DNA from 2 places in the Streptomyces sp. R818 genome. Region 1 is predicted to be linked to the other one. Evidence: riboswitches for the same ligand, from Rfam matches in the RefSeq annotation. Region 1 holds a riboswitch; the other holds the start of a gene.
What was found. Region 1 has a riboswitch for thiamine pyrophosphate ahead of N5I75_RS34415 (purine-cytosine permease family protein). Riboswitches for the same ligand answer to the same signal wherever they lie in the genome.

Region 2: it holds a riboswitch for thiamine pyrophosphate, as region 1 does, so the genes downstream of both, thiO (glycine oxidase ThiO) here and N5I75_RS34415 (purine-cytosine permease family protein) in region 1, are expected to answer to the same signal.

The regions. Positions count from the first base shown of each region.
Region 1 covers NZ_JAOCNE010000014.1:590,113-594,551, reverse strand. Annotated here, with positions in the region: gene N5I75_RS34420 (response regulator transcription factor) at 1-709, opposite strand, end outside; gene N5I75_RS34415 (purine-cytosine permease family protein) at 740-2,140, opposite strand; TPP riboswitch at 2,139-2,238, opposite strand; gene N5I75_RS34410 (aspartate/glutamate racemase family protein) at 2,267-2,995, shown strand; gene N5I75_RS34405 (hypothetical protein) at 3,006-3,419, opposite strand; gene N5I75_RS34400 (DUF4097 family beta strand repeat-containing protein) at 3,579-4,343, shown strand; gene N5I75_RS34395 (alanine--tRNA ligase-related protein) at 4,340-4,439, opposite strand, start outside.
Region 2 covers NZ_JAOCNE010000003.1:883,800-888,238, forward strand. Annotated here, with positions in the region: gene N5I75_RS09135 (Rv2175c family DNA-binding protein) at 1-208, opposite strand, end outside; gene N5I75_RS09140 (NAD(P)/FAD-dependent oxidoreductase) at 329-1,561, opposite strand; TPP riboswitch at 1,722-1,835, shown strand; gene thiO (glycine oxidase ThiO) at 1,833-3,005, shown strand; gene thiS (sulfur carrier protein ThiS) at 3,002-3,202, shown strand; gene N5I75_RS09155 (thiazole synthase) at 3,204-3,998, shown strand; gene pknB (Stk1 family PASTA domain-containing Ser/Thr kinase) at 4,082-4,439, shown strand, end outside.

The sequences.
Region 1 (4,439 bases):
CCTTCGCCGGGTCCGTCAGCTTGTAGCCGACGCCGAAGACGGTGAGCAGCCGGACGGGGCAGCGCGGTTCCGGTTCGATCTTCTTGCGGAGGTTCATGACGTGGACGTCGACCGTGCGATTGCTGATGTACCGGTCGAAGCCGTGCAGTTCGGCGAGGAGCAGCTCCCTGCTGAAGACCCGGCCGGGTTCGGCCGCCATCGCCGCGAGCAGCCGGAACTCGCCCGGCGTGCACTCGACAGCCGCCCCGTCGACGGCCACCTCGTGCCGGTCGGGGTCGACGACGAGCGAGCCGACGGTGAGCCGCGCGGACACCGGACCCCCGGCGGCGCCCCGGCGCGTGCGGCGCAGCAGGGTCCGCACCCGGGCCATCAACTCGCGCGGGCTGTACGGCTTCGTCATGTAGTCGTCGGCGCCGAGGTCGAGGCCGAGGAGCAGATCGTCCTCGGTGGAGCGCGCGGTCAGCATCAGGACGGGCACCTCCCGCGCCTCGGCCCGCAGCACCCGTACGACGTCGAGGCCGTCGGTCCGCGGCATCATCACATCGAGGACGAGGAGGTCGGGCTCCCTGCGCCGGACCTCCTCAATGGCCTGCCGCCCGTCCCGTACGACGGTGACGGCGTGGCCCTCCCGCTCCAGGTAGCGGCGGACCAGCTCGGCCTGCTTCTCGTCGTCTTCGGCGACCATGACGTTTGCGCACACCCGGCGCATCGTAGGCGAGACAGGCGAACAGGCGTCCGGTCAGCCTCGGCGCAGCCGGAACGGGGCGTACACGAGCAGGGCCGTGCCGAACGCCACGTAGTAGCCGAGGTCCGCGCCGTGCAGCGCCTCCGCCACCGGTCCGACGTACAGCGACGTGTTCATGAAGGGGACGGTGGCGGCGAACGCGGCGAGGAACGCGACCAAGGCGGGAAGGAGCGGCTGCCGCCGGGTCTCCTCCGCCGCGAGGTCGACGGGGGCGCCGCCCCGCACGCGGGCACGGGCGCGCCAGTCGACGAGGACGACCGCGACGAACCCGGGGATCCAGTAGCCCACGAACAGCAGGACGTTCTGGAAGCGGGCGGCGGTGTCGGCGGCGTGCATCCACAGCACGAGCGGGAAGCCGAGCGCGGCGGCGAGGGCCGCGGCGAGCGGGCGGGGCAGCCTGGCACCGATGGTCTGGAGGGCGAGCGAGCCGCTGTAGTCGTTCATGGCGTTGCTGCACAGCGCGGCGAGCGCGACGGCCAGGAGGCCGACCGAGCCGAGGACACTGCCGCCGAGCAGGGTGTCGACGCCTTGCGCGGTCTGGTCGGTGAAGACGGAGGCGCCCCACAGCCCGAGCGCCTGCACGGCCGTGAAGGAGACGACGACGCCCGCGAGGATGCACCAGAACATCCGGACCGGGGACGTGGCGCGCGGCAGATAGCGGCTGAAGTCGCTCGCGTACGGCGCCCAGGAGATGGCCAGGCTCAGCGCGATGGTGGTGGTCAGCGCGAACGCGCCCATGCGGTCGGCCCCGTGGGCGCTGCCGTGGTCCGCCGGGGTGACTCCCGCGTGCGCGAGACGCAGCGCGAGGGCGCAGAAGGCGACCGCGAGGACGGCCGTCATCCACTGTTGCAGGCGGTGGATCGCCTCGTAGCCGAGCGCGCCGAACGCGCCCTGGGCGGCCATCATCACGAGCGCCCCGAGCCAGAACGGCCAGCCGCAGAGCCGGGCGAGCGCGTCGCCGCCGAACAGTCCGATGAGCGCGTCCCAGGCGATGGAGGACAGCCACTGCAGGGTGCCGGGGACGACGACACCCCGGCCGAACGCCAGCCTGGCGAGCGGCAGTTGACCGGCGCCGGTGGCGCTCCCCCACGTACCGAGGTACGCGGTCGGTACGGCGCCGAGCACCGTGCCGAGGACCACGGCGGCCAGCGCGGTGGCGAAGTCCAGGCCGAGGGCGATGCCGACGGTGCCGGTGAAGACGCCGCTCATCGTCAGATTGGGCGCGAACCACACGGTGAACAGCCGTCCGGCGCCGCCGTACCGGTGGCTCTCGGGGACGGGGGCGATGCCCCGCGCCTCGGGCCGCCAGTCACCGGGCGCGGCGGGCATCCGCCCGTCGAAGGCGGACGCGTGCGGTTCCGTGGAAGCGTGCGCATCCGTGGAAACATGCGGCATCGACATTCGCTGACATCCCTCCGCCAGTGCTAACTGGTTCAGGTTCTACGGGTGTGATCTCAGCCCCGTCATGGCGCGGGGCACCCCGTGTCGGGCAGTACCGGAGCGCACAATACCCTGTCGCCCATGAGGACCATCGGCCTGATCGGCGGCATGAGCTGGGAGTCCACGGCCGAGTACTACCGGCTGCTCAACGAGCTGACGCGGGAGCGGCTCGGCGGCCTGCACTCGGCGCGGATCGTGCTGTACTCCGTCGACTTCGCGGAGATCGAGCGGTTGCAGGTCGCGGGCGACTGGGACGAGGCAGGGCGGGTCCTCGGCGCGGCGGCCCGGAGTCTGGAGGCGGCCGGCGCCGATCTCCTCCTTCTCTGCACGAACACGATGCACAAGGTCGCCGACGCGGTGCAGGCGGCCACATCCGTCCCGCTGCTGCACCTCGCCGACGCGACGGCGGACGCGGTCCGCGCGGCGGGCGCGCAACGGGTCGGGCTGCTCGGCACCGCGTTCACGATGGAGCAGGACTTCTACCGCGGCCGCCTCGCGGGCCACGGCCTCGACGTGCTCGTGCCCGACGAGGCGGGCCGCGCCCTCGTGCACCGCGTGATCTACGAGGAGCTGTGCCTGGGCATCGTCCGTGACACCTCGCGCGCCGCGTACCAGGAGGTCATCGCCGGGCTCGTGGCCGCGGGCGCGCAGGGCATCGTCCTGGGCTGCACGGAGATCGAGCTGCTGATCGGCGCGGAGGACAGCCCGGTCCCCGTCTTCCCGACGGCGCGGCTGCACGCGGAGGCGGCGGTGCGGGAGGCGCTGGGCGACAGCACGAGCCGAGATCCGCTGCGCGACCCTACGTCCTGACATCTCCGGCTCAGGGCGCCGGTTCCCCCAGCTCCTCCGGGGCCGCCGGGTGGAGGGCCTTGACGGCGTTCGTGACGGTGGCGTGGAGGCCGCCCGTGAGACGGTCCGCTCCGGCGGCGCGCAGGGCGGAGCGCGCGGCGCCGTTCGCGACGAGCGCGACGCAGCCGCCGTCCGGCTCCCCCTCCGTCTCCAGCCCCGTCGCGACGAACTGCCGCACCGCGCCCGCCGTGCAGCGCTCGACGCCCAGGAAGTCCACCGCGAAGAGCCGGTGCCCGGTGCGTGCCATCCGCGCGAAGAGGCCGCACAGCTCGGCCGCCACCGCGTCGTCGAACGTCCCGGCGTCGTCGAACGCCCCGGCCACGTCGACGACCAGGACGTCACCGGCGGTCCACCGCGCCGGGAAGGTCACCCGCGCTCGCTCCATCTCGGTCCCTCGGTCCCTCGGTCCTCGGGCCGCGCGTCGGCGGCGGCTCGTGTGCGGGGCGCCTACCCCGGCCCGCACAGCGCACGCCCCCCATCATGCGACGCACCGGAAGCTCCGGGACAGGCGCGTGCCGTCCCCGGTGCGGGGCAAGCGGCCGGAATGAGAGCAGCGACGAATCCAGCCGCCCGGCGCCTGGCGGCCGCGGCGATCGGCCTTGCGATGATCCCCGTCCTCGCGGGGTGCGGCGGGAACGACGGGGACGGGCATGACGCGGCGCCCGGCGCCGAGTTGGCCGCCTCCGGACTCCGGCTGACGATCACCACGGAGAACGGGGTGCGGCTGCGGCCCACCGACGGCGACGTGGTGGGCGTCGACAAGGCCGTCGCCCACCACTGGTCGCGCCACGACGACACCCGCGTCCTCGACCTGGACTGCCGCGACCAGGACCCCTCGGGCCGGCCGTGTCCGCGGATGCCGGAGATCGACGTCCCCGCGGGAACCGCCGTGACGGTCACCGCCCGCAACGCGGGCGTCGACGCCGCCGGGCTGACCGGTCCCCTCGACCTGACCACCGTCAACGGTGACGTCACGGTGGCCGATTCCGGCGCGGACGACGCCTCGCTGCGCCTCGTGACCCGCAACGGCTCCGTGCACACCACCTCCGTACGCGCCTCGGCGCTCGGCGTGCGCACGGTCAACGGCGATGTCACGCTCGACTGCGCCACCGCCCCGCGCCGGGTGTCGGCGCGGACCGTGAACGGCTCGGTGGACGTCGCCGTCCCGCACGACGCCCCCGGCTACCGGGTGGACGCCACGACGGACAACGGCCACCCCGCGATCGCCCTCCCCGCCGCCGACGACGGCTCCGCGCGCACCATGACGCTGGCGACCGTCAACGGCGACGTACGGGCCGACCGCCTCTAGCCCTCCTGCGGCGAGCCTTCCTGCCGCCGCAGGCTCAGCACGAGGTCGCGCGGCAGGCCGTGCGTGTCGTGCAGGTAGTGCAGGTCCTCCTCGTCG
Region 2 (4,439 bases), on a different contig from region 1:
CGGTGAGGCCCTTGACGATCTTGTCGCCGTCGATGAAGGCGGCGGGCACGTGCAGCGCCCGGTTCTCACCGCGGCGCACAGCGATCACCTGGCCCTCCTTCACCAGCTGGCGCACGCGCGTCACCTCGACGCCGAGCCGCTCGGCGATGTCGGGAAGGGTGAGCCAGTCGGGGACGAGAGCATCGGTCTTTGCGTCAATCTCGGTCACAGGACAAGCGTGCCACCCCGGACTGACAGACGGAAAGCCGGACCGGTCTGACCAGGTGTTTCCCCGCGGTGTACGGCGGTCAGGCCGCGGCGGACTTCAGCGGCCTCGCGGTGTACGGGGTCAGGCCGCGGCGGACTTCAGCGGCCTCGCGGGGTCGGCGAGCAGCTCCGGGTCGAGCACGGTGCCCGCCTCGATGAGCTTGCGCCCCTGGGCGAGGTCGCGGGGCTTGCCGACGGCCAGGACGGCCACCAGGGCCCCGTCGCGCAGCCAGCACACCGACCAGGCCGCACCGGCCGGGTCCCCGCGCCACACGGTCCGGTCGGCGGCGCGGTGGTGCCCCGCGTACTGCACGAACCGCCCGAACTGCTCGGACCAGAAGTAGGGCACGGGGTCGTACACGGCCGGTGTCTCACCGATGATGTTCGCCGCGACGGTCCGGGGCCCTTGCAGGGCGTTGTCCCAGTGGTGGACGAGCAGCCGCTCGCCGTAGCGCGCCGAGGGGAAGGACGAGCAGTCCCCGACGGCGTACACATCGGGCACGGAGGTGCGCAGACCGGCGTCGGCGACGACTTCCCGGTGCTCACCGAGCTCGATGCCGGAACCGGTCAGCCATCCGGTGGCGGGGCGGGCGCCGATGCCGACGACGACGGCGCCCGCGGGCAGCCGCGTCCCGTCGTCCAGGGACACGAACCCCGGCTCGACGCGTTCCACGCGCGCGTGGGTGCGCAATCGCGCCCCGGCGTCGGCGTACCAGGCGGTCATCGGGGCGGCGATCTCGGCGGGCAGCGCCCCGGCCAGCGGCCGCTCGGCGGCCTCCACGACGGTGACGCGGCAGCCGGCCTCGCGGGCGGCGGTGGCGAACTCGGCGCCGATCCACCCGGCGCCCACGACCACCACGTCGCGCTGCTCGGCGAGGACGGGCCGCAGCCGCTCGGCGTCGTCGAGGGTGCGCAGCAGATGCACACCGGGTACGGCGTCGGCGCCGGGCAGCCGGACGGGTTCGGCACCGGTGGCGAGGACGAGGACGTCGTAGGGCACGGCCCCCTCGGCGGTGTCGAGCTCATGATCACCGGGCCGCACACCGGTGACCTCGCGCCCCAGCCGCACATCGACACCGAGAGCGGCGAAGTCCACGTCGAAGGCGGACCCGTCGGCCTTGCCGAGCAGGACGGCCTTGGAGAGCGGCGGCCGGTCGTAGGGCGGATGGGGCTCGGCGCCGATCAGCGTGACGGTGCCCGCGAAGCCCTGTTCGCGCAGGGCCACGGCGGTCTGCACACCGGCCATCCCCGCGCCGACGATGACGACCTTGCGCCGCCCCTGAGATGTCCCGTTGCCACTCGGTTGCTCGCTCACCGGATCACCTTAGGCACCTGATCTTGCGTCAGTCAGCGGCGCGGGCCACTCCCGCGCCGTGACGTCCTGCACACGTGTCACCGGTTTAGCGATCAAGCCGCTGTCCGCACCGGCGGCCGTACTTACTGCGGGCCGCGCCCACCGGTTAGGGTGGCCGCCGTAAAGCACTCGCGGGAGCCCGTACGCAGCGGGCTGAGAGGGAGGCTGGAGCGGCCTCCGACCGTACGAACCTGATCCGGGTCATGCCGGCGAAGGGAGGGGCTGGACGCCCATGTCACGTATCCCGAACGAAGCCACCGACGTACTGGTCGTCGGGGGCGGCATCATCGGTCTCGTCACCGCGTGGCGGGCTGCGCAGCGCGGCCTGTCGGTCGCGGTAGCGGACCCCGAACCGGGTGGCGGGGCCGCCCAGGTGGCGGCCGGAATGCTGGCCGCGGTCACCGAACTGCACTACGGCGAGCAGACGCTGCTCGCCCTGAACGTCGAGTCGGCGCGCCGCTATCCGCGGTTCGCGGCGGAGCTGTCCGAGGCGAGCGGCCAGGACCTCGGCTACCGCGCGTGCGGCACCCTCGCGGTCGCCCTGGACGCGGACGACCGGGCGCACCTGCGCGAACTGCACGCCTTTCAGCTCAAGTCGGGCCTGGAGTCCGAGTGGCTGTCGGGCCGCGAGTGCCGCCGTCTGGAGCCGATGCTCGCGCCGGGCGTGCGCGGGGGCCTGCGGGTCGACGGCGACCACCAGATCGACCCGAGAAGACTCGCGAGCGCCCTTGTGACGGCCTGCGAGCGCGCGGGCGTGACCTTTTACCGCCAGAAGGCCGAACGCCTCTCAGTGATCCACGACAGAGCGCAGGGCGCGACCCTGACGGACGGCACCACCCTGGCGGCCGGCCGGACGGTCCTGGCGACGGGCAGCCACAGCGCGTCGCTGCCCGGCGTCCCCGACGAGGTACGCCCGCCGGTCCGCCCGGTGAAGGGCCAGGTCCTGCGTCTGACGGTGCCGCCGCGGTACGCGCCGTTCCTCAGCCGCACGATCCGCGCGGTGGTCCGCGGCAACCACCTGTATCTGGTGCCGAGGGTCAACGGCGAACTGGTCGTCGGCGCCACCAGCGAGGAGCTCGGCTGGGACACGACGGTCACGGCGGGCGGCGTCTACGAACTCCTCCGCGACGCCCACGAACTGGTCCCCGGCATCACGGAACTCCCGCTGACGGAGGTCTGCGCGGGCCTGCGCCCGGGCTCCCCGGACAACGCCCCGCTCCTCGGGCCCACCACCCTGCCCGGCCTGCTCCTGGCAACGGGCCACTACCGCAACGGCGTCCTGCTGACCCCGATCACGGGCGACGTGATGGCCCACACCCTCGCCACGGGTGAACTACCGCCGGAGGCACGCCCCTTCGCACCGCAGCGCTTCAAGACCACCGCCACCTCGGAGCAACCCGCATGAACGTCACCCTCAACGGCGAGCCACAAGCGGTGGCAGCCGGAACGACCCTGTCCACGCTCGTGACGACGCTCACCACCGCACACTCCGGTGTGGCCGCGGCCCTGAACGAGACGGTCGTACCGCGCACCCAGTGGCAGGCGACAGAACTGAACGAGGGCGACCGCGTAGAGGTCCTCACCGCAGTGCAAGGAGGCTGACATGGCGGACGACGCCTTCGTCATCGGAGACACGACCTACTCCTCCCGCCTGATCATGGGCACGGGAGGCGCCCCGAGCCTGGACATCCTGGAACGCGCGCTGACGGCGTCAGGCACAGAACTCACCACAGTGGCGATGCGCCGAGTAGAGGCGAAGTCCCACGGCTCGGTCCTCTCCGTCCTCCAGAAACTGAACATCCAGGTACTGCCGAACACGGCGGGCTGCTACACGGCGGGAGAAGCGGTTCTCACAGCCCGCCTGGCACGCGAGGCACTGGGCACCAACCTGCTGAAACTCGAAGTGATAGCGGACGAACGAACCCTGCTCCCGGACCCGATCGAAACCCTGGAGGCGGCGGAAACCCTGGTGGACGACGGTTTCACGGTCCTCCCGTACACGAACGACGACCCGGTCCTGGCGCGCAAGCTGGAGGACGTGGGCTGCGCGGCGGTCATGCCGCTCGGCTCCCCCATCGGCTCGGGCCTCGGCATCCGCAACCCGCACAACTTCGAGCTGATCGTCGAGCACGCGCGCGTGCCGGTGATCCTGGACGCGGGCGCGGGCACGGCCTCCGACGTGGCGCTGGCCATGGAGCTCGGCTGCGCCGGTGTGATGCTCGCCTCGGCGGTGACCCGGGCCCAGGAGCCGGTGCTCATGGCCGAGGGCATGCGGCACGCGGTGGAGGCGGGCCGGCTCGCACACCGGGCGGGCCGCATCCCGAAGCGCCACTTCGCCGAGGCCTCCTCGCCCACCGAGGGCCGGGCCCGCCTCGACCCGGAGCGCCCGGCTTTCTGAGACGGTCACAGCTCTGCTGCAGTACGGGCCCGGTCCCGCAGCGGGACCGGGCCCTGTCAGTCACCCCTCGTACACTCGCCTGCGTGGACACGACCCTTCAGGACCCGTTGCTCGGGCATGTGCTCGACGGCCGGTACCGCATCGACGCACGGATCGCGGTCGGCGGGATGGCCACGGTCTACCGGGCCGTGGACACCCGTCTGGACCGTGTGCTCGCGCTCAAGGTGATGCACCCCTCCCTCGCCACGGACGCGACCTTCGTGGAGCGCTTCATCCGCGAGGCCAAGTCGGTGGCCCGCCTGGCGCACCCGAACGTCGTGGGCGTCTTCGACCAGGGCGCCGAGGGCGCGTACGTCTACCTGGCGATGGAGTACATCGCGGGCTGCACGCTCCGTGACGTACTGCGCGACCGCGGCGCCCTGCGCCCCCGCGCGGCGCTGG